One region of the Novosphingobium oxfordense genome, then DNA from elsewhere that is predicted to be linked to it. Evidence: riboswitches for the same ligand, from Rfam matches in the RefSeq annotation. Region 1 holds a riboswitch; each other region holds the start of a gene.
The links. A riboswitch is a leader RNA that binds a small molecule or an ion and turns the genes downstream of it on or off. The one in region 1 is predicted to bind cobalamin.
Positions count from the first base shown of each region.

Region 2: another riboswitch for cobalamin. It lies ahead of WBP07_RS23145 (cobalamin biosynthesis protein CobG); the one in region 1 lies ahead of WBP07_RS12395 (hypothetical protein).
Region 3: another riboswitch for cobalamin. It lies ahead of WBP07_RS30460 (TonB-dependent receptor); the one in region 1 lies ahead of WBP07_RS12395 (hypothetical protein).
Region 4: another riboswitch for cobalamin. It lies ahead of WBP07_RS23865 (CbtB-domain containing protein); the one in region 1 lies ahead of WBP07_RS12395 (hypothetical protein).

Region 1 is NZ_CP147005.1:2,669,378-2,673,581, reverse strand. It holds gene WBP07_RS12405 (sulfotransferase) at 1-952, opposite strand, end outside; gene WBP07_RS12400 (cobyrinate a,c-diamide synthase) at 985-2,313, opposite strand; gene WBP07_RS12395 (hypothetical protein) at 2,310-2,906, opposite strand; cobalamin riboswitch at 3,131-3,345, opposite strand; cobalamin riboswitch at 3,429-3,636, shown strand; gene WBP07_RS12390 (TonB-dependent receptor plug domain-containing protein) at 3,820-4,204, shown strand, end outside.
Region 2 is NZ_CP147008.1:10,645-14,848, forward strand. It holds gene WBP07_RS23140 (precorrin-8X methylmutase) at 1-574, opposite strand, end outside; gene WBP07_RS23145 (cobalamin biosynthesis protein CobG) at 574-1,884, opposite strand; cobalamin riboswitch at 1,960-2,193, opposite strand; gene WBP07_RS23150 (glycoside hydrolase family 3 protein) at 2,337-4,204, opposite strand, start outside.
Region 3 is NZ_CP147008.1:1,763,548-1,767,751, forward strand. It holds gene WBP07_RS30455 (DUF4136 domain-containing protein) at 1-476, opposite strand, end outside; cobalamin riboswitch at 733-974, shown strand; gene WBP07_RS30460 (TonB-dependent receptor) at 1,148-3,202, shown strand; gene WBP07_RS30465 (FAD-dependent monooxygenase) at 3,251-4,204, opposite strand, start outside.
Region 4 is NZ_CP147008.1:186,750-190,953, forward strand. It holds gene WBP07_RS23855 (TonB-dependent receptor plug domain-containing protein) at 1-1,550, opposite strand, end outside; cobalamin riboswitch at 1,735-1,980, opposite strand; gene WBP07_RS23860 (histidine phosphatase family protein) at 2,011-2,583, opposite strand; cobalamin riboswitch at 2,614-2,746, shown strand; gene WBP07_RS23865 (CbtB-domain containing protein) at 2,782-3,009, shown strand; gene WBP07_RS23870 (CbtA family protein) at 3,020-3,745, shown strand.

The DNA.
Region 1 (4,204 bases):
GCACGAAGACCGGCTGCGGCACGCCCTTGCGGCGCGGCGCGGGGGTGAACTCCACGAAACGATCGCCGGTGAAGAAGTCCTGCCATTGCTGGATCAGTTCGCCCACGGCGCGCGCCGGATAGGTGCGGCTTGCGGTGGCAGCCAGCGCCGCCTTGCCGGCGACGAAATCCTCCCAGGCCTCCGCCTTGCGCCCGGCCCGATCACGCAACCGGCCGCGCAGCAGCAGCCCCGCGCCGCAGGGTTCCGGTTCGGCATCCAGCATCGAAAGGCCCTTCGCCCACTGCTCGGTGCACGACAGCAGCGCCACGCGTTGCAGCGTGATATCGGTGCCTTGACGCAGCGCCAGCACTTCTGCCCGGTCGAGCAGGGCGGCGGCGCGGTCGAAGCGGCCGGCCTGTTCCTCCAGTTCGGCCAGCCAGGCCAGCGGGGCCAGCGCATCCGGCATCGCCCGCGCCGCGTCGGCCAGCATCGGCGCCGCCTCTTCCAGCAGGCCCTGACGCTGAAGGTTGCGGCCCAGATCGGTCAGCAGCTGCGGATGCGGCCCGATGATGCGGATGGCAGCTTCCAGATGCCCCGCACCTTCGACCAGTTCGTCCCGCTCGCTCAGCATGGTGCCCAGCCGCATCTGCGCATTGGCATTTTCCGGCTGGAGGTTCAGCGTCTCACGCAGAACCGCCTCAGCCTCGCCCAGGCGGCCGGTTTCGTGCAGCCATTCGGCCAGTTGGTCGCGCGGCCATGTGCGTTCCGGGGCCATGGTCGCGGCTTCGCGCAGCAGCGCTTCATAGCGATCGCCAGCGCCGTGCGCCTTTGCCGTCAGGGCCAGAACTTCGATGGCGTCCAGCGCCAGTGCGGGCACGGCGCGGGCCGATTCCGCCAGTGTTTCGGCACGCGCGAAATCGCCGGAGGAAAGCGCCTGACGGGCGGCGGTTATGGTCTGCATATCGGCGGACATGCATTCGCTTAGGCGACTTGTGTGCGAAAGTGTCAACCGGGCTTTAAGTCTCGTTTTGGCGCGGTTGCGTCGAAAAGTGCGGCAGTCAGTTTCGGCCCTGAGGCGAAATAGAGATGCATGTAGCTGGAGACCAATGAACCGAGCCGAAAAACGCGCTCCCCGGGGCGGCCATCGGGTGTACGGGCGTGGGCAATCGGCGGCAGATCGGTTTCCAGCGTGGAATAGTGGAAGGTGTGCCCACGCACGCTTTGCCCTTCGATCTCAACTTCCTGCATGCCCAGTGCGGCAAGGCGCGGTTGCATCGTCGCGCGGGCGGGAAGCAGGCCGAGCAGGTCGGCGCGCTTGCCCCCGTCCTCTTTCGCGCCTTTCCCGTCGTCCAGAGACTGGCAGGCGTAGAGCATGCCGCCGCATTCGGCCAGGATCGGCCGGCCGGCTTCATGATGCGCGCGGATGGAGGCCAGCATGGTGGCATTCGCGGCAAGGCGACCAAGATGGAGTTCGGGATAGCCGCCGGGCAGCCAGAGCGCGTCGCACGGCGGCAGAGCTTCGTCGTCCAGTGGCGAGAAGTACCGTACTTGCGCGCCCGCTTTTTCGAGGAAGGCCACGTTGGCGGGGTAGATGAAGGCGAAGGCGGCATCGCGGGCAACGGCGATGGTCAAGCCTTCCAGCGAGGGAACAGGATGGTCGGCGGCGGCTTCCGAGAAATGCACCGGCTCCGGCAACCACAGCGCGTTTTCCGGCAGCATGTCGGCGGCGCGGTCCAGCCGTGCGGCAAGGTCGCCCACTTCGCCCGCCTGCACCAACCCCAGGTGGCGTTCGGGCAATCCGATTGCCTGATCGCGCCCCAGCGCGCCGAGCCAGCGGATGCCGGCGGGCACGCTTTGCTCCAGCAGTTCGGCGTGGCGCGCGCTGCCCACGCGGTTCGCTAGCACGGCGGCAAGGTTCACGCCCGGCCGATAGGTGGCAAGGCCGTGGACCAGCGCACCGAACGTCTGCGCCATCGACGATCCGTCGACCACAGCCATCACCGGCAGGCCGAAGCGGATGGCAAGGTCGGCGGCGGAAGGGGTGCCGTCATGCAGGCCCATGACGCCTTCCACCAGGATCAGGTCTGCCTCCTGCGCGGCGGCGTGCAGCAGGGCGCGGCATCCCTCTTCACCCACCATGAAGAGGTCGAGCTGGCAGACCGGCGCGCCGCTGGCGGCTTCGAGCACCATGGGATCGAGGAAGTCCGGCCCGCATTTGAACACGCGCACGCGGCGCCCCGCACGGACATGGCGCCGGGCGAGTGCGGCGGTCACCAGCGTCTTGCCCTGGCCGGAGGCGGGCGCGGCTATCAGCAGCGCGGGGCAGGCGGTCATCGCGCGATGCTGCGATGCAGTTCGGCGCGCAGAGCCGGCCGCGCGGTTACGATCAGCGCCCAGAGCGCGGCGGCCACGCCCGACCACAGCAGCGTGGCGAGCAGGTTGCCGGCGAAATAGCGCGCAATGCGGGGCAGGAAACCCGCCAGCGATGCGTCGGGAAAATGGCCGCTGAGGAAATAGAACCCGCCGCTGGACAGGAGGTACGATGCGAAGCTGGCCGCCACCAGCAGCGCGGCGATTGCGGGCAGGGCGGCAAGGCGATCGCCCCAGTGTGCGGCGGCGAAGCGGCCGGCCAGCCACAGCACGCCGTGCGCGGGCAGCAGCATCCAGTACGCCGGCGTGAAGCAGAAACCCGATCCGCCCAGCACGGTGATGACCACCAGGTCGATGGCGAAGCCCAGCGCGAAAAGCGCGGCAAAGGCGGAGACCCGCCGTACGAAGAAGCCGAGCACGAAGAAGCTGGCAAGGTCGGTATCGGGCAAGTGAACCACATGGCTCAGCGAATGGCTGCGCGTCACCAGCATCAGCGCGGCAAGGGCTGCGAACACGCGGAAGTCGAGGCGGGCGAAAGGCGGCTTGGCATCGTGCATGGCGGGTGGTCTCCCTGGCGGACGAAGAGGCAGTGCGTCGGCGCGGGGGCGAGGCCGCGCCTGCAGGAACATGCGGCCAGGGCCGATATCGCCCTGGCGAGTGCATCAGTGGATCGGTGTCACTCTTGCAGGCTCCCTTCGACGCGACATGTGGCGTGTCGTCTTGCCAAGGGTGCCCCATCGCGGGGCCATGCCCTCGTCCGCCCGGTACATCCCGCCCGCGCGAAGGAACGACGGCGAAGGGCCGGTTTCCTGACTTCCCGGATCGTCGCGCCTTTCCGCCGCCTTCTCGAAAGCCTTGCGGCCCCAATGGCTTTGTCGGCGGGGCGCATCCCCGGTTACAGTTGCGGGAGCAGTGCCGGCTTGTTCCGCGAATATTCCCCGCAGTTCCGGACTTCCCGATTAAGCCCTTGCGGGCACCCTTTGCGGGGGCGTGACTATGGCACATCGTCCTGACGCGCAAGCGCATGCCACGATGCCCGCGCAAGCATCGCCCACTTGCCAGCCGCTTGCCCGCACGATAGTTGCCGCGCTGCGACAGGTTCCTCGCGAGGGGATGAAAAGGGAACTCGGGTGAAAGACCCGGGCTGCCCCTGCAACTGTAAGCGGCGAGCCATCCGGCCATTACGCCATTGGAGCCCAAGTCATCGTTTGGCGAAGGTTCTGAGAAGGCGGCTGGAACGGCACCGACCCGCGAGCCAGGAGACCTGCCCGTCGCGGTCGTTCTTCGTCCGGACAGGGTGTGCCGGGTGAACGGGGGTGTTTCCTCGCGCAACGACAGCCATCGCTCCGCCGGAGAGGGGCCTGTTTGGGGGACGTCGCCTGTCGACCGGCTTGCCGGGGCGCTTCGCACAAGTCCTTCGTCCAGATGCCGAACCGCCGGGGCTTCGACGACTGTTTCGAAGGAAATACGATGAAGTACCGCATTCTCGCCGCCGCCAGCCCACTGACGCTGGCCCTGTTTGCCGCCACCGCCCATGCCGAGGAAGCCGCCGATACCGGAGGAGACGGCATCGTCGTCACCGCACTGCGTACCCCGGTAGATGCTGACCGGGTGGCGGAGACGATCACCGTTCTGGACGAAGCGCAGATCGTCGCCGCCCAGCCCATCGCGGTGACCGACGTGCTGTTGCGTACGCCGGGCATCAGCCTTTCGCGCAACGGTGGCTATGGCACCACGACCAGTCTGCGCATTCGCGGCGCCGATGCCGGACAATCGGTGATGGTGATCGACGGCATGCGGCTGGCCGATGCGTCCTCGACTGCGGGCGGCTACAGCTATTCCACGCTCTTCACCG
Region 2 (4,204 bases), on a different replicon from region 1:
CCATGCGGCCATCGACGATGCAGCACGGCACCGGACACGCCTCCCACAGCGCCGCCTTGGATTCCGCCGCGCCGACGAAGCCCACCGGGCAGCCGATGATCGCGGCCGGACGTGGGCAGCCCGGGTCTTCCAGCATGTTCAGCAGATGGAACAGCGCAGTCGGCGCATTGCCGATGGCGACAAGCGCGCCTTCCAGATGCGGGCGCCAAAGCTCCAATGCGGCCGCCGATCGGGTGTTGGACATCGCCCTCGCCAGTTCCGGCACTCCGGCATCCTGCAGCGTGCAGACCACGGCATTGGCGGCCGGCAGACGTGCGCGCGTGATGCCCTCGCTCACCATGCGCGCATCGCACAGGATCGGCGCGCCCCGCTCCAGCGCGGCAATCGCGACCCGCGCGAAACCGGGCGAAAAGCGGATATGCGCGGCCAGTTCCACCAGACCCGCGGCATGGATCATCCGAACGGCGATCCGCTCCTCTTCCGGATCGAAGCGCGCCAGATCGGCCTCGGCCCGGATCGTGGCGAAGGACTGGCGATAGATCGCCGCGCCATCGGTTTCGTACAGATAGGCCATCATTCGGCTCCGAAATGGGCAAGCAGTTGAGAAGGATCGAGCGCGCTACGCACAGCCGGATCGCCGGCGCACGCATCGAAGGCGAGGTCGAAGCGACCGTCGCGCCCGGTAAGAACGACATCGGCCGGCGCCCCACGCGCGCAGCGCTTGGAGCAGCCCGAAACGTGCAGCCGGCCGGGCAAATGGGGGGCCAGCCGGCGGGCTAGCCCGCGCGTCTCGACGCCCGCCTGCGGGCAGGCGGGTGCGCCCGGGCAAGCATCGACGCGCAGGAGAGGATCGTCGGCGTTGTCTATGAACGCAGGCGCAATCACCGCTTCCGCGTCCTCCAGAACGATCATGCGCCAAGGCGTGAGCCGAAGCGCCGATGCACCGCTGCGGCGCACAAGGTCGATCAGCGCCGCCGCATCGATGCTGCCAAAGGGAATTCCCCAGACGCGGCCCAGTGGATGCATTCCGGGATCGAGCGGCGCGCGCGTGGGGCCCGGCCGCCTGTCTCCGGCCGCCCATTCCGGCAGCGGAGCCTCATGGCGCGCGGCCCGGCCCGTCCCCCCCGACGCCACGAACCAGCGGGCCAAATCCAGCATCGCATCGACCGCCTGGCTCACCGCCACGGCAACGCCGAACTCCCGGCCGTCGAGGCGTAGCAGAAGCGTATCGTCCACCGCCCGTTCGATGCGCAGATCGCCGGGAGACGCGCCCAGGACCGGCGATCCGCCCGCATCCACCACGAAACCGAACTTGCCCTGCAGCTCCGGAAATTCGGAGAGGCGCGCCGTCAACTCGGAGGCGATGCGCCAGGTATCGTCCGCCGATGCCCAGTCGGGCGCCACCAGCACATTGCGGCGCTGCTCGATCAGGGGATCCTCATCGACAAGGCCCGCTGCCAGAAGCCCTTCAAGCAGTGGCTGCCAGCCGCTTTCCGGCACGCCCCGGATCTGCAGGTTCGCGCGGTTGGTCAGATCGACCACCCCGTTCCCGAAGCGCCCGGCAAGTTCGCACAGCAGGATGATTTCGGCGCCGGACAGGCGCGAAAGACGGGGCTTTACGCGCAGGATCAGCCCATCGCCCGCCATCATCGGGCGCCAGGCGGACGGACACCAGCCACGGACCGAAAAGTCCGTCACGGCCGGAAGATCGGCCGATGGATCGGGCGAAGCATCGGCCGGGCAGGCCCAGGTTCGTTCCGCACACGCTTCGACAAGGCGCGCATAGGCACTTCCACCCGCGCGGAGCGACGATGACCGGGACTTGCCGACTGACGTCGGTCCGCGCGCAACGACGGGCGAGCGCGGAGAGCGCCCGTCCTGCACGCCGATGCAGCCCCGGCCGCACGGCTTCGTCGCTCACGCGGAGTACCGAGCCTTGGCCTATCCCTGGGCCAGGGCAAGAGCGACCGATACGCCGGCAGGTCTCCTGGCTCGCGGGTCAGCGCTCGATGCGCGGCCTTCCCGGGTGGCGGCGCAACGCGCCTTGCCCAGTGGCCGGCTTCATGAAGAAGCCCCGGCATCTCGCTCACCGCTTACAGTTGCAGGGACAGCCGCGGATTTGGAAGGGCCCTCCCTCCCGCACCGCGTTCCCTATTAAGCCTCATTCAAGGCACCGGCGCGATCTGACCGAAACACCTTCCGCAAGGAAGGCGATCCGGAAATCGTGCAGCTAGCCTGTGCAAACCACCGCCGCAAGCCCGCATCGCGGCTGCGGCGATCAAGCCGGCGATATTGCACATCCCCGAAGCCCGCCCCGAAGCCCGCTGGGGCACCTTTCACGCGATGGCGGCAGTCTCGATACCCAGGGCCAATCCCGGATCCTCGCAATGGCGTGCAAGCCGCAGTTGGATGCGATCGGCGACCGGCTCCCACCCCGCGCTTCCCCAGCGCTGAAGCGCGCGCCGCTCCAGCGGAACCGCGACCCGCCGGCTCTCCCCGGCCTGCAGTGCCACCCGGGCGAAACCGACCAGCGCGCATTCGGGACGGTCGCGATAGACCTGCACGACATCCGCGCCCGCACGGTCCGAGACATTGGTCACGGTCAGGTGCAATTGGTCCCCCTCGGCCGTGGCATCCGTCCATTCGAAACGTGCATAGCCCATGCCCGATCCGAACGGATGGCAGGCGGCGATGCCCTTGGCAGCGAGCCCGCGATAGCCCAGCAGCGTGCCTTCGGAATAGGCCAGCGAGCCATCGGCGGCGGGCTGGAGCGCGAAGGCCGGATAGTCCGCCTCGTTCGCGGCGATGGTCACCGGCATACGCCCGCCCGGCTCGCGCACGCCCGAAAGCACGTCCGCCAGCGCGCAGGCAAAGCCCTCACCCGGATACCAGACCGAGAGCAGCGCCGCCGTCCTGTCCTCCCACGCGCTGTCGAAGGCATGGCCGACATTGACGATCACCGCCGTGCGCGGGTTGGCAGCCGTTACCGCATCGATCAGACGAAGCTGTTCGGCGGGCAGCAGGGTATCGGGACGGTCCTTGCTCTCCACGCTGGAGTCCGAAGTCTCCCCCACGATCAGGAACACCGCATCCGCCGCGTGGGCGGCAGCGACGGCGGCCTGCAGCATTTCCTCGGCGCTGCCGGGGCCGCGCAATCCGTACCACAGCCCCTGCACACGCCCGCCGGTCCACGAGAACTCGACGGTGATCAAAACCTCCTGCCCTTCGGCAAGATCAAGGCGGACCACATCGGAATCGCCGCGCTTCAGCACGCCCATCACGTCGCCCGCCGGGATCTCTCCGCCCGCGCGCAGCACTTCAGCGCCATCGACAAGGATGCGCGCCGCGCCGGTCGAGCCGAGGTGCAGTGTGTGCTCGCCCCCGCGCATCGCCGTGTAGCGCCCGCTGGCACGCACCGAGCCCGGCTCCGTAAAGCGCGCCTGATCGTGGACCCCCACGAACCAGACGAGCGAATTGGTATCGCGCGTCTCGCGGGTCAGCACGTCGCCCGCGCAGTCCGGCGCACCGAAGTATTCCAGCGTCATGCCGCGCGTGCAGCCGTCGCCGATGTCCATCGCCGGCGTCACCGCCATGTTCGGCAGGCGCGGCTGCGGATCGACGCCGGGTTCGAACAGGATCTCGCACGAGGCGCCATAGGTCTCGCGCAGCGCTTCCACCGGCGTCGGCGCATCGGGCGAGATCGAAATCTTGGCGAACGTGCCGCCCTGGAAGCACGGCGCCCAGGCATTGGGGCCGATCACGGCCAGCGTCTTCACCGATCCCGGCGCCAGCGGCAGCATATCGCCTTCGTTGCGCAGCAGGGTGAAACCGGCCGCCGCGGCCTCGATCAGCAAAGCTTCCGCCTCGGCGGCCGGCATCGGCGCGGCCTTGTTGGCAGTGATCCGGCGCGCAACCGAGGCAACGCGCGATGCGGCGTCCTCGATGCGCGCCGGATCGACCGCCCCCACAGCCAATGCCGCCTCCAGCTTGTTCCCCATGAACCGCGCCGGCCCCGGCATTTCCAGATCGAGACCAGCGTTGATCGTGCCCTCGCTGGAATGAGTGCCGAACCAGTCGCTCATGATCAGGCCCTCAAAGCCCCAGTCCTGCTTGACCACGCTGGTCAGGACATGCGCCTGCTCGGAGCACCACGACCCGTTGACCTTGTTGTAGGCCGCCATCAGCCCCACGCAGCCAGCCTTGG
Region 3 (4,204 bases), on a different replicon from region 1:
CGCGCCGGGAACTGGGCCATCAGCTTGCCCACTTCCTTGTCGATCTTCTCGGGATTGATCTTCGAGCCGACATCGTCGACGGCGCGTCCATGCCAGAGCGGACGCTTCGTCTTGGCATCGAACGCATCCACGGACAGCTGACCCTCGGTATATTGGTGCACGTCGACCTGGCGCCCGAACGCGCCCCAGGTGTCGATGTCGGTCTTGTCCTTGGCGCCGACAGTGATGATCAGAGCAAGGTCACCCGAGTCCGCCTTGGTATAGCCCTTGCTGGTCAGGCCCTGTTCTACCGCCATCCGGATGCGTTCATATGCAACCGGGTCCATTCCGGCCGGGGGGCCCGGGTTGACGAAATAGAAGGTCTTGTAATCGGCGAAGTTGACGCCGGGCGTCGCGTCTGAAGAAACTTTCGCAAAAGTTACGGAAGGCGTCGCCATCGCGATTGCCAGTGCGGCCGCCAGTGCAATCCTTGCCATCTTCAAACTCCGTTGCAGCCAGTAGGATACATCGGAGCGAGATTAGTGTTGTCCGCGCTCCATGTTATCGAGGTTTTTCCGGAGATGCCCGGGAAAGAACCCCTGATTTCCCGCATGGACCGATGGCTCTCGTGGCAGGTCTCCATTCTACAGGAACGCCCCGGCAGAAAATGACACGGCGGCCTGGCGCTTCGGCAGTTCGCGCTTGCGCAACATTCTCAGCCCCGCTAGCTGACCCGGCCGGCCCCGAAAAAGGGTCCGGCAAGATCGCGCCGGTGCCTTGAAAGAGGCTTAATAGGGAACGCGGTGAAAGGGTTCGCCCTTGAATCCGAGGCTGTCCCTGCAACTGTAAGCGGTGAGCGCGATGCATATCGCGGCGGGGCAAGGACGCCCGCCGCAGCCACTGGGCCGGACGCTAAATCATGCGGGGCCTGGGAAGGCCGTGCATCAAGCGATGACCCGTGAGCCAGGAGACCTGCCGGCGTCTGGTCGCTCACGCTTTGGCCCAGGGGATGGCCGGGGCCCGGTGTTTTTCCGTCTGAGCGACGAACGAGCGGTGAAGGCCGCATCGGTTCGCGTAACGGTCGCCTCGGGCGTCCGGCCGTCTGCGCGCGCCGACCGTCGCTGGCGGCACGCCTTCACCCCCAGTCGCAGGCGCCGGGGGAAATTTGATGACTATCTACATTGCAGCGCTGCGCTTCGGCGTGGCTCTCGGCGCCGTCGCCACTTTCGGTATCGCGCCCGCTTATGCCGACGATGCGCCCGCGGCGGCAGCGGCCGCCAGCAATGGCGCGGCCGAGGGCTCCAACGAAATCCTCGTCTTCGGGCGCGGCGAAGCCAAGATCGGCACGGCTCATGCGGCCAGCGAGGGATCTGTGGGCGGTTCCGACCTGCTGGTCCGCCCGCTCCTGCGCGTGGCGGAACTGCTGGAGGCCGTGCCGGGCATGGTCGCCGCCCAGCATTCGGGCAGCGGCAAAGCCAATCAGTACTTCTTGCGCGGGTTCAACCTGAACCACGGCACCGACTTCACCACCTACATCGATGGTGTGCAGATGAACCTGCGCACGCACGGCCACGGGCAGGGTTATCTTGACCTCAATGGCCTGATCCCGGAGATCGTCGCGCGCGAAGACTTCCGCAAGGGCCCTTACCGCGCCGACGGCGGCGACTTTGCACTGGCAGGCGCGGCCTACATGAGCACGATCGATGCATTCGACCGCCCGTGGCTTTCGGTCGAAGGCGGCTCCTACAACTCCGGCCGCCTTGCCGCCGGTGGCACGATCAAGGGCCTTGGGGGCGGCGATCTCACGCTTGTTGCCCAGACCAAGCGCTATGACGGGCCGTGGGAAGAAGCCGAGCATCTGCGCCACTATTCAGGCTTCGCGAAGTACGAAGTGCCAATGGGCGAAGGCACGCTTCAGGCCTCGCTCCATGCCTATCACGCGACCTGGCGGCCCACCGAGCAGATCCCCGAACGCATCATCGGTTCGGACATCTGCGCGGACGTGTTCTGCTCGCCCGATCCTTCCGCGCGCGGCCGCACGACGCGTTTTGTCGGCAATATCGGCGTGACGCAGGCGACATGGAGCGCCAATGTCTATGCCCAGTACTACGACTGGGACATGTTCTCGAACCCGACGTACGCCGACCCGGACGGGACCAGCGCGCAGATCGAACAGTTCGACAAGCGCTGGGTGACCGGTCTTACCGCACGCAAGCAGTGGCAATTGGCGGACAGCCTTGAACTCTCGGTCGGCACCGAAAATCGCTACGATCATATCGGCGGTGTCGGCGTCAATCGCACGGCGGATCGCGAACTGCTCTATTCGCTCGGCCGCTATCATGTAGAGGAGCTGTCCGGCGCGCTCTATGGCGAGGCGACGTGGAAGCCGCTTGCGGGCCTGCGTCTGACGGGCGGGTTGCGCGGCGATTACTATCACTATTCGGTTCGCGCACGCGACGAGGCGGCGGCCGAACTGGGGCAGGGCAGTGGGCACGATTCCATCGTTTCGCCCAAGTTCTCTGCCGCTTACGAGGTCACCCCGCAGTTCGAGGTCTATGCCAACTGGGGCCGTGGCTTCCACTCCAACGATGTGCGCGGCGCCGTGAATATCGAGACGCCGGTGCCCGTGCTGGTGCGCGGCACCGGCAAGGAACTCGGCGGACGGTTCCAGGCGGGCACGTTCTCGCTGACGGGAACCTACTGGTGGCTCAACGTCGGCAGCGAACTGCGCTTCGTGGGCGATTCCAACGCGGTTGAGCCGACCGGCGCCAGCAAGCGACATGGCTACGAAGTGGTCGCCTTCTGGCGTCCTCTGCCCTGGCTGGCGCTGGATGGCAACTATACGTACAACCACTCGCGCTACGCCAATGGCGATCGCATCCCCAACGCTTTCGAGAATGCCGCCTCCGCAGGTGCCGCCATCGTACTGGAGCCGTGGGAGGCCAGCATCCGCGTGCGCCACCTCGGCCCCTATCCGCTGGTTGAGGACAACAGCGTGCGCGACAAGGGCAGCACGGTCTTCAACGCCCGCGCGGCGTGGAAGGGTGCGAAGATCGAAATCTACGGCGAAGGGCTGAACATCTTCAACAGCCGGGACAAGGATATCGCCTATTACTACGAGTCCTATATCCCCTCGTTCGATGCCGATGGTCCGGTGGAAGGCCGGCTCAGCCGTGTGATCGAGCCCCGTACGTTCAAAATCGGGGCGCGCTATACCTTTTGAATGCACGGCGTGCCGCGGGGAGCATTGTCCCTCGCGGCATGCCGTTCGTCACGATTTGACTAACCAGTGGGACGCGGCTGCTTCGAGGCCGTTTAGGTCTGTCTCATTGTCGCTTGCCCAGGCGACGAAGCCGTCCGGGCGGATGAGCAGCGCGGCCAAGCCAAGCCGATCGTTCACCTCGCCAGCGATATAGTCGATCCGCCCTTGCCAGCGTTCGGCCCGCGTCCGTAGCGGTGCATGGGGCGCGAAATCCAGCAGCAGTCCTTTCCCACCGCGCAGCAGTTCGCCAAGCCTGCGCCCGTCGACAAACGTGAAGTCGGGTGCGCTGTGACCTACCAGTGGATGATCGCCGCCAAGGTCGTAGCGCAGGGACAGGCCCCAGACCTTCCCGGCGAAATAGGTGGCGCCATCGCGGGTGGCGATAAGATCGCGAATGATCCCACCGAGCGCTCGAGTGGCGGGAGAGGGGCGCATGAGGGCAACTTGCGCGCGCGACCAGTCGAGAATTCGGGCTCCTTCCGGATGGCGTTCGATAAAGTAGCTGTCGAGCAGGCCGTCCGGCGCCTGTCCACGGATCGTCGCCGCCAGCTTCCAGCCCAGATTTATGGCGTCGCCGATGCCGAGGTTCAGGCCCTGCCCGCCTAGCGGGGAATGAACATGCGCAGCGTCCCCCGCAAGCAGGACGCGGTTGTGGCGATAGGCCGTCGCCTGTCGGGCTCGGTCGGTCCAGGTGGCGGCGAGCCGTAGCGCGGTGAGAGTGACATCCGTCCCCGAAATCCGTCGGAGGACGGTCTCGACGTGGTCGCGGGTGATCGGTTGGGTCCGGTGGAAAGCGCCGCCGTCGAAATCGACCATCGCGATCGTGCCGGGCTTGGCATAAGTGTACATGCCCGTCGGCGTGAGGGTGCGGCCGACTTGCAGCACATCGGGGTCGGCAAGTTCGGCATCGATGGAATAGCCGGTGAATTCGGGATCGGTGCCTGCGAAGTCGAAGCCGCCGAT
Region 4 (4,204 bases), on a different replicon from region 1:
AGTTCGGCGCCTTGTGACCGCACGGTGTCGTCAACGTTCTTGTAGGTGCCGTCCGGGAACCCCGGATTGTCGTAATCGTAGTCGATCATGTTGGAGATGCGGCGATTGAAGTACGTCGCCTTCCAGCCAAGCTGGATCCCGCCCACCGGCACAATGCCTCCGGCCGATAGGTTGAGGTTCAGGCTCTGCTCCGGCTTCAGGTTGGGGTTGCCGATCTCGCAGCAGGGATCGTTGCCGTAAAGTTGCGATGCGTCCGGCAGCACGAACGAAGTACCGCCATTCGCCTCCAGATAGAGTGCGTCTGCAAAGTCGTAGCGGCCCGATGCATTCCAGATCGTCTTGTTCGCGCCATTTGTGTGATTGTAGCGGAGGCCAGCAGCCAGACGGCCCTTGGACGAGATTTCGTCGGTGGTGCGGACCTGGAAGATGCCGGCATGCACCTGCTCGCTGGTCGGCGCGATCAGCAGCACATCGTCACGGCCGCTGAAATCCTGGAAATCGTAGCCGAACAGATAGTCCAGCCCCCGATGCAGATGCAGCTTCACCACCGCGCTGCCGCCCCAGTCGCGATAGCCCCAGAACGTCCCCGCCGGGTAGATCACCTGCGGCTGCAGGTCGGGCAACGAGTTGCGGATCTGGACATAGGCGGTCTTCCAATCGTGGAAGTAGCCCTTGAGGAAGAACTGCATCGTGTCGCTGCCGGTATAGTCCAGCCGGACGCTGGCGATTTCCTCGTTACGGTCGTTGCGGCTCTCTCGAATCCGCGTGGGCGAGAGGTTGTCCAGCTTTGCTTCGGTGTGCTGGTATTGCGCGTTGAACGCGAGATCGGGCGCGATGTCGTACTGGTACTTGAGGCCCGCCGACCACAAGTCGTAGCCCAGACGCCGGTCGGTCAGGCTCGGCTGATAGGCGTTGTAGGGCATGTAGCCTTCGGACTGGTTGTGCGAGGCATAGGCCACGAAGCGATGGTTGCCCACGGCACCGCGCAGATATCCGTCCACCGTGGTACCACCCCAGGAATCGACCGAGGCGTTGACCTGCCCGTTGAAATCGTCGGTAAAGCTGCGCGTCACCACGTTGATCACGCCGGCCGAGGCCTGGGTGCCATAGAACAGGCTTTCGCCGCCGCGCAGCACCTCGATCCGCTCGATCATGCTGGCGGGCAGCGTGTCGTTGGGCGAGGTGCTGCCGTAGAGGCGGTTGTTGAGGCGGATGCCGTCCATCGTCCACAGCACGTCCTGCGTGCGCGAACCCTGCAGCGAAACATCGACATAAGTGAACGGCCCGTTGCGGCCACGGATGTAGAGGCCGGGTACCTGTTCCAGTGCCTTGGTCACATCCACCGCGCCGCTGTCGCGTATCTGCTTCTCGTCGACGGTCACGACATCGTTGCCATAGTGCGCAAGCTCCTGCGGCAGCGTCACTTCCAGGCTCTGCCCGGTGACGACGATGGCCTGATCGTCCGCTTCCTCTTCCGCATGGACCTGTGTCGCGCAGGCGAGACTCAGCGCCGCAGCAATCGCTGCGTGCGAAACGGTTGCAATCTTCATTTCATTCCCCTGTCGGGCGCCAAGCGAGCGGTTGGCGGAGGCCTGCCGATAACGAACGGCCGGCGCACCGACCGGCCGGGCGCCCGGATTTCGGACGACCGCTCAGCGCACCGTGCGGCCCCTGCCGCTGGTTCGTCGCTCAGACGGAGAAATCACCGTGCCCCGGCCATCCCCTGGACCAAAGCAAGAGCGACCGTACGCTGGCAGGTCTCCTGGCTCGCGGGTCATCGCTTGATGCACGACCTTCCCAGGCCTCGCAGGATTTAGCGTCCGGCCCAGTGGCTGCGACGGGCGCCCTCGCCCCGCCGCGTGATGTGCATCGCGCTCACCGCTTACAGTTGCAGGGACAGCCTCGGATTCGAGGATCGAAACCCTCTCACCGTGTTCCCTATTAAGCCTCTTTCGAGGCACCGGCGCGATCTGTGCTCACGCTTCCGGCTGGAAGCGAAGCACGCCGGCGTTAACCGCGCGGGGCCATCTCCGCAAGCCCAAGCGATTGAAGGCGCCAGGAACGGTTGAAAGAAAGGATGGTCCGGCTCAGCGGCGCGATGTCGATCGCAAGAGTCGCCTGCAGCGGAATGCCAATGGCATGGGCAAGCGCCGCGCGCACGGTCATCGGATGGGTGATCGCACAGATCGCGCTGTCGAGGCCCGCCACGTGGTCGAGCCATCTCCCGACCCGCGCGCGCACCTGCTCCATGCTCTCCCCGTCCGGCGTGCCGCGATCGGGATGGGCAAGCCAGTCTGTAAACGGCCGGGCGCCGATCTCCGCAAACGAGCGGCCGGACCAGCTGCCATGATCGATGTCCGCCAGTTCCTCCGCAATCGCGGCGTCCAGGCCAAGCGCCCCTGCGGTTTCTTCCGCGGCACGGGCAGGGCTGCGGAACATGCGGGCGCGAAACCGTTCTTCGATCCGCTCGTGCCCGGCACTCCGTCGCCCCGCCTCGTCAAGCGGCTCCGAGCTGTCGGGAAACCGCCCTTCCCGGCTCGACGCCGTGGGAGCGATGCAGAGGAGAAGCAGCGCGGTAGCCAAGCGATGATGCTCTGAAGTCGTTGACGTAGCGCGCTGTCGCGCCCAAAGGGAGCTACGTCAAGGAACGAAGAAGCCGGTGAAATCCCGGCGCGGTCGCGCCACTGTATTCGGCAGGGGAACTTTCCCGGTCGAGAGTCAGACCTTCTTTCCAGGCGAAAGTTTTTCCGGGGACGCGCAATCCCGTCAAGGAGCACGACAATGGCAGTTTCCGCCGCAGTTTTCGACGATACCTTCATCCCCGTCCAGGGCGGCAACGCCATTCCGATCGAAGATATCGCCCCCTGGGCCGTGCTGGGCACGCTGCTGGCCCTGATCTTCCTCTATTTCGTGAGCACCGAACAGGGCGCGTTCGCGCTCTTCCAGGGCATGTACGTGCACGAATTCGTGCACGATGGGCGCCACCTTCTCGGCTTCCCCTGCCACTGAGGCGGATGACATGACCAGGGACTTGCTCTGGCGCGGGATGCTTGCCGGCATCCTGGGCGCGCTGCTGGCCACGCTTTTTGCACGCGGCTTCGCGGAACCGCAGATCGACCTCGCCATCGGCTATGAGGAAAGCCATGCGGTTCATCACCCCGGCATGCCGGAGGAAGAGGAACTCGTCAGCCGCACGACGCAGAAGGGCGCCGGGCTGGTAACAGCCCTTGCCCTCTATGGAGCGGCGGTCGGCGGCATCTTCTCGCTCGTGTTCGCATACGGCTATGGCCGGATGGGCCGGCTGGGGCCGCGCAGCTTCGCGCTTTTGCTGGCAGCGCTGACCTTCCTGCTGGTGGTCGTGGTGCCGGCGATCAAGTATCCGCAAACACCGCCAGCGGTCGGTAAGCATGAGACCGTTGCGCTGCGCACGGCGGCGTACTTCGGCATGATCGCCCTTTCGCTGGGCGCCGCCGTAATCGCAGCGCGCATTCGCGGCGCGATGGCGCGGCCCGGCCGGGGCTTCGACGCCACGCTGCTGGCGATCATGGCCTATCTTGGCGTGGTGATCATCGGGCAGTTCCTTCTGCCCGCGATCAACGAAGTGCCCGGCGATTTCCCGGCAGTGCTGCTCTGGAATTTCCGGGTAGCCTCGATGGGCACGCAACTAGTGCTCTGGACAACGATCGGCCTGGCCTTCGGCTATTGGGCGGAACGTGTGCTGAAGCGCCAGCAAGGCGTGCGATAAGATCGAAGCAGGCCGCCCGATCAGCGCGGCCTGAACCTTGAACCGTCACCACGGACTGACGGATCGGCATAGCGAAGGCGGCCCGCACATTCGATGCAGGCCGCCTTTTCTTTTGGGCGTCTCCCAATGCCAGCGGAAACGCCTAAGCCTAAGAAAGACCGAAAATTATCCTTCCGGTTTCAAACAGTCGAATGCCCGTCGCCCCGCCAAAGACGGAGAAGCGTGTTCGATCCGGCAGCAAATTCAACAAGATCAGCCGCGATCAGAGATCGACTACATGGCCCTGATAGCGAATGAAAATCTTGGTTAACGATTTTCAATCGTCGCTTTTCCGAAGATAGATTGATCCATTCTGAAGATAGTTCCTTCGCAAACCGAGGGAACTTCACCCGCAACCCTTCAATTACGATTGAAGAGCCGCTGGCGATCGCACGCAACCGCAAGCAACCAATCCAATTG